2 regions of the Micromonospora jinlongensis genome follow, and region 2 is predicted to be linked to the other one. Evidence: predicted binding sites of a transcription regulator. Region 2 holds the regulator's gene; the other holds the start of a gene.
The links. Region 2 encodes HspR, which represses chaperone genes until heat shock. Its sites were predicted from a motif close to TTGAGTNNNNNNNACTCAA; they were not measured.

Region 1: lon (endopeptidase La) is a predicted target of HspR. The motif match lies at 1,925-1,943, and genes of this name have one in related genera.

The regions. Positions count from the first base shown of each region.
Region 1 covers NZ_JACCHK010000001.1:1,082,269-1,085,473, reverse strand. The annotation lists gene HNR22_RS04525 (response regulator) at 1-57, opposite strand, end outside; gene HNR22_RS04520 (sensor histidine kinase) at 141-872, shown strand; gene HNR22_RS04515 (manganese catalase) at 956-1,825, shown strand; gene lon (endopeptidase La) at 1,967-3,205, shown strand, end outside.
Region 2 covers NZ_JACCHK010000001.1:4,464,733-4,467,937, reverse strand. The annotation lists gene HNR22_RS19885 (cation:proton antiporter) at 1-717, shown strand, start outside; gene HNR22_RS19880 (hypothetical protein) at 860-1,291, shown strand; gene HNR22_RS19875 (hypothetical protein) at 1,372-1,566, opposite strand; gene HNR22_RS19870 (heat shock protein transcriptional repressor HspR) at 1,702-2,142, opposite strand; gene dnaJ (molecular chaperone DnaJ) at 2,173-3,205, opposite strand, start outside.

The sequences.
Region 1 (3,205 bases), 3.4 Mb from region 2:
CAGCAGTTCGAGGCCGCGGACGAAGAGAGGGTGATCGTCCACGACGACAAGTCGCATGGTGGAGGCTCCCGGCATGTCTGCGCCGTTCCCCAGCGGGTACCGATCATGCGGGTACGCACCGAACGAGGGGAGTCGGGTGGATGCGCGCACGCCACGGTTTGCAGGGCCTGCTGCGAGGGTTGCGCCGGATCGAACCGGCTCCGGGTGAGATGCGACCACCGATGGCGGATTCGGAGTTGCTGCTGCGGGTGTTGTGCCACGAGTTCCGTACGCCGATCAGCACCCTGACCTCGCTGACCCGCGCGCTGGCCGACGAGCAGCGGGAACTCAGCGGCGCCGACCGGCGGGCGATCACCGAGTTGGCCCGCGATCAGGCCGTCCACCTGCAGAGCCTGCTGCGCGACGCGACCGCCGGCACCGGCGCGCTGGCGCTGGTGCCACAGCCGGAGCCGGCCGTCCCGCTGGCGGGCATCCTGCGTGAGGCCGCCGCGCTGGTGCCGGCCGGTCGACGGCGTGCGCGGGCCACCCGGCGGGCGGGCGCGTGCCCGGTGCCGGCCGGACGGACCCGCCAGGTGCTGGTCAACCTGGTGGAGAACGCGCTGCGGCACGGGCCACCGGACGGGCAGGTGGGGCTGTACGCCACAGTGCGTGGGCCTGGCCTGAGTGTCCTGGTCACCGACGAGGGACGGGTCGACGACGCGTTGCTGTCCGCGTTGCGCCGTCCGGCGCCGACGGTTGGGATGTCCGGGCTGGGGCTGTGGATCGTGCGGCAGCTCCTCGTGACGGACGGGGGAGCGCTGCGGGTGCACCGGCTGCGACCGCGTGGCGTGGCGCTGGAGGTGCTGCTGCCGACGGTTCACCCGCCGCGCTGACCCCATCGGGACACGGGTTGGCCCGGTGGGGTCACCGAGGCGGGAACGGCATCCTCTGCCAGTTCCCGTTATGAGGGGGTCAGATGTTCAGTCATGTGAAGGACCTGCAGTTCGAAGCCAAGCCGGACGGCCCGGACGCCGCGTTCGCCCGTCGCCTGCAGGAGGTGCTGGGCGGCAAGTGGGGTGAGATGACCGTCGCCAACCAGTACCTGTTCCAGGGGTGGAACTGCCGGCTGCCCGGCAAGTACAAGGACCTGCTGCTCGACGTCGGCACCGAGGAGATGGGCCACGTCGAGATGATCGTCACGATGATCACCCGACTGTTGGACAACGCGCCGCTGTCGATGTCGGAGGGCGTCGCGGGCAACCCTGGGGGCGCGGCGACCTTCGCCGCGTCGAACCCGGCGCACTTCATCCACGGCGGTGGCGGGGCGTTGCCCGCCGACTCCAACGGGGTGCCCTGGAACGGCTCGTTCGTCACCGCCAGCGGTAACCTGCTGGCCGACTTCCAGCTCAACGTCACCGCGGAGGCGCAGGGTCGGCTCCAGGTCGCCCGGTTGTTCAACATGACGGACGACCCGGGCGTCAAGCAGATGCTGCGCTTCCTGCTGGCCCGCGACACCATGCACCAGAACATGTGGCTGGCGGCGATCGAGCAGCTCAAGGAGGACGGCCTGGAGGACATGCCGGTGCCCGAGGCATTCCCGGACTCCGGCGAGTTCACCGAGGAGTTCGGCTACACCTACCTCAGCTTCTCCTCGGGCACCGATGCCAACGAGGGGCGCTGGGCGTCCGGGCCCACGCCGGACGGCAAGGGCGAGTTCCGGTACGGCGACAGCCCGCGGGCGAACGCCCCGGAGCCGGTGCTGCCTCCGGGAGACCCGCGCCTGTACGGCACCAACCCGGGTGTGGCCGGCTCGGTCGTGAACACGGTGAAGAGCAAGCTCACCTGAGGTGCCCGGTCGGGTCGCCCGCCGGTCCCGGGCGACCCGCCGGACAGGCCGTTGGAGTGGTCTGGGTCACAGAGCGGAACAAGGGGAACGCTTTGTTACTTGAGTGAGACACGCTCAACTCAACGCGATAGCAGGTGTTCGATGGCAACTCTTCCGGTACTTCCCCTGACCGACGCCGTGCTGCTGCCCGGCATGGTGATCCCGGTGACCCTCGACCCGACGACCCAGGCCGCGATCGACGCAGCCCGGGCGACCGGCGACCGCAAGCTGCTGGCCGTGCCGCGTATCGACGGCGAGTACGGCCCGGTCGGCGTGGTCGCCACCATCGAGAAGGTCGGCCGGCTGCCCGAGGGTGAGCCCGCCGCCGTCATCCGTGGTCTGTCCCGGGCCCGGATCGGCTCCGGCGTGCCCGGGCCCGGCGCCGCACTCTGGGTCGAGGCCTCCGAACTCGACGAACCCGCTCCCGCCGGCCGCGCCCGGGAACTCGCCCGCGAGTACCGCGCCCTGGTGACCTCCGTGCTCCAGCAGCGGGGCGCCTGGCAGGTCATCGACGCGGTGGAGCGGATGACCGACCTGTCCGAGCTGGCCGACTCGGCCGGCTACGCGCCCTGGCTGACCCTGGACCAGAAGACCGAGCTGCTCACCGCGCCGGACGTGACCGCCCGGCTGGAGCTGCTGGTCGGCTGGGTGAAGGACTACCTGGCCGAGCAGGAGGTCACCGAGCAGATCAACAGTGACGTCCGCGAGGGGCTGGAGAAGTCCCAGCGGGAGTTCCTGCTGCGCCAGCAGCTCGCCGCGATCCGCAAGGAGCTGGGTGAGGACGAGCCGGACGGCTCGGCCGACTACCGCTCCCGGGTCGAGTCCGCCGAGCTGCCGGAGAAGGTCCGCGAGGCGGCCATGCGCGAGGTCGGCAAGCTGGAACGGGCCAGCGATGCCTCCCCGGAGGCGGGCTGGATCCGCACCTGGCTGGACACCGTGCTCGAAATGCCGTGGGGCACGCGTACCGAGGACAACACGGACCTGGCCGCGGCCCGGGCGGTGCTCGACGCCGACCACGCCGGCCTGGCCGACGTGAAGGACCGCATCCTGGAGTACCTGGCCGTGCGCAACCGTCGTGCCGAGCGCAACCTCGGCGTGGTCGGCGGTCGCGGCTCCGGCGCGGTGCTCGCCCTCGCCGGCCCTCCCGGCGTCGGCAAGACCAGCCTCGGCGAGTCCGTGGCGCGTGCGCTCGGGCGCAACTTCGTCCGGGTGTCGCTCGGCGGCGTCCGCGACGAGGCGGAGATCCGCGGTCACCGGCGCACCTACGTCGGCGCGCTGCCCGGCCGGATCGTCCGCGCGCTGCGCGAGGCCGGCTCGATGAACCCGGTCGTGCTCCTCGAC
Region 2 (3,205 bases):
CTCTACCTGCCGCTGGTCACCGCCGTACTGGCCGGCACCGGTCTGCTCGGCGGCGGCATCGCACTCGCCGTCGCGGTGGGCACGGTGCTGCTGGTGCTGGTGGTCGCCATTCGGTACGGCCACCTCATCTCGTCCGCCCTGTCCGCGAAGGATCCGGAAGCGCTGCTGCTCGGCGTACTCGGCCTGACCCTGCTGATCGCCGGGCTCGCGGCGAAGTTGCAGGTGTCGGCGGCGGTCGGCGCGTTCCTCGTCGGCATCGCGCTCTCCGGCCCGGTGGCTCACCACGCGACCGAGTTGCTCTCCCCCCTGCGGGACCTGTTCGCCGCTGTGTTCTTCGTCTTCTTCGGCCTGGTCACCGACCCACGGGACATCCCGCCGGTGCTGTTGCCGGCGCTCGCGTTGGCCGTGGTCACCATGGCGACGAAGACGCTCACCGGCTACCTCGCGGCGCGTCGGGTGGGCATCGCGGAACCCGGCCGATGGCGGGCCGGCCTCGCACTCGTACCCCGAGGTGAGTTCTCCATCGTCATCGCCGGACTCGCGGTGGCCGCCGGGAGCGTCGAGCCGCGGTTGGCCGCCCTGGCCGCGACGTACGTCCTGATCACCGTGGTGACCGGGCCGATCCTCGCCCGGCTGCCGGACTTCCCGTGGTTCAAGCGGTGGCTGCGCACCCGCGCGGCGGCCCAGCGGGCGGCACCGGTCCCGATCCACGACTGACCGCGCAGCCCCGACCCCAACGGTTGCTGAATTGCTCCCCACGGGGACTACCGCAGCACTCGACGGCGGGTTACCGTTTCGCCCCAGCAGCCAGGGTCCGCAGGCAGCGCAGCCAACGCGGGCGAGAGCGGAAGGTCGGCCGGTGAGCGTGCAGGAATCGACGTTCCACGGCTTCGCCAACCCCGTCGATCCGAGTCCGGCGGAGTTGCGAGCTTGGGCGTACCAGCCTGATTCGGTGCCGTTGGCTTCGATGCCGCCCGACTGGGACCTGCTGGTCTCCGGTGATCGACTGGTGTTGACGCTCTTCGAGTTGGCGATGGACCCGTCCTGCCCGGCGCGGCGGTTCGCGTTGCACTGCCTCTACATCTACGCGGCCGACGGCATCCGGACGAACTTCCGGGCCCACCCGAAGCGTCGCTTCCGCAAGCTCGTCGAACAGGCCGAGCGTGACGGCGACGAGCTGATGAAGATCTGGGCGCACAACGGCCGGGTGCTGCTGGCCCGACCGGATCTCTTCGTCTACCGGGACTGGTGCGAGGGCGGCCTGGTCCGCGAGAACCGCCGCCTCGGCTGAGGTAGCGTCCCGGCCCGCACTCTATTGACGCGAACGGGCCGGGACCCCCCGTGGGTCCCGGCCCGCACGTCGGTCACCGGTCAGTCCTGCCGCCGTTCCGTCTCGGCTCGGTCCTTCTCGCCGCCGTGGTCGTCCCGGCTGGCGAACCGACCCCCGACGACCCGGTCCCGGTAGGTCCCCTCGGTCACCTTGTCGAACTTCTTGCGGACGGTCTCGGCCAGTTCTTCCAACCGTTCTTCCGCCTGCTGGGCAACCTTCTTCGCCGGCTCCGCCATCGCTCCCCCTCGCCATGCCGGTAGGTCCGTATTAAGCCGATTGGACCGTATCGACAGGCTAACCGAAGCGGCCCGGACCGCGCCGGGAAATCCGGTACGGTCCGGGCCGAAAGACAGCGCGGGGTGAGCGGTTGGTCAGCGATCGGGCATGCGGCGAGGTCGCCAGACAACCAGCGCGGTGGACGTGCGGTTGGTCGGCACCAGGTCCCGACCCGGGAAGCGGGCCAGCGACTCCAGCTCGGCCACCCGGCGGTACGCGGCGTCCAGCTCCGCCTCCAGTCGGGCCACCCGCTGCTGCGCCTGCTCCAGCAGCCGCTCCAACCCGATGATCCGCTTGACGCCGGCCAGGTTGATCCCGTCGTCCTGACTGAGCCGCTGGACCTCGCGCAGCAGCACCACGTCGCGCACGCTGTACCGACGTCCGCCACCAGCGGCCCGGCCGGGCTGCACCAGCCCCAGCCGGTCGTACTGCCGCAGGGTCTGTGGGTGCATCCCCGCCATCCGGGCCGCAACCGAGATCATCAGAACCTTGGCCTCGTAGGCAGGGTCACCCGAACCGATGAACTCGCCCGACATGCCGCTCACCTCCGCGTCCACTCCATCGGACTAACTGACCCGACGCACCCGAGCGTCGAGATGTTCCCGGGCCGCCGGCGGGCTCTGCTCGGCGAACGCCTCCAGTGCCGCGCGCGCCTCGTCCGACAGTCGGGCCGGGACAACCACGTCCAACGTGACCAGCAGGTCACCGGCCTGCCCGTCGCGGCGGACCACACCCTTGCCGCGGGCCCGCAGCACCCGCCCGCTCGGCGTCCCGGGCGGAACCCGCAGGGTCACCGCGCCGTCGAGCGTGGGCACCCGCAGGTCCGTTCCGAGCACGGCCTCCGCGAAGGTCACCGGCACGGTCAGCGTCAGGTCGTCACCGGTACGCCCGAACAGCTCGTCCGGCCGAACCTTGACCTGCACGAAGAGGTCACCAGCAGGGCCGCCGCGCTCGCCTGGCTCACCGCGCCCGGCCAGCCGGATGCGCTGACCGTCGGCCACCCCGGCCGGGAACCGTACGTTCATGGTGCGGGTCTTGGTGACCCCGCCGCTGCCGTGGCACTCCGGGCACTTCTCCTCGACCACGGTGCCGACGCCCTGGCAGTTGCGGCACGGCTCGGAGAAGCTGAACGCACCCTGGTCGCGGGTGGTCACCCCGGCGCCGTGGCAGACCGTGCAGGTACGCGGCTGGGTGCCGGGCTTGGCCCCGTTGCCGTGGCAGGTCTCGCAGACTCCGGGGGCGCGCAGCGTCAGGGGCAGCGTCACCCCGCGTACGGCGTCACCGAAGTCCAGTGCCACCTCGGTCTCGACGTCCCGACCACGGGCCGGACCGCGCGGGGCGGCCTGCCCACCGGCCTGGCCACCGGTGAAGATCGAACTGAACAGGTCCTGGAAGCCGGCACCGCCGAAGCGACGGTCGCCGCCTCCACCGCCGCCGAACATGTCGGAGACGTCGAACGGCATGCCACCCGGCTGGCCTCCGCCCCGGGCGCCGCGCCGGAACGCTCCCGAGCCGAACAGCGAGCGCATCTCGTCGTACTCGCGACGGCGACCCGTGTCCGACAGGACGTTGTAGGCCTCGGACGCGGCCTTGAACCGC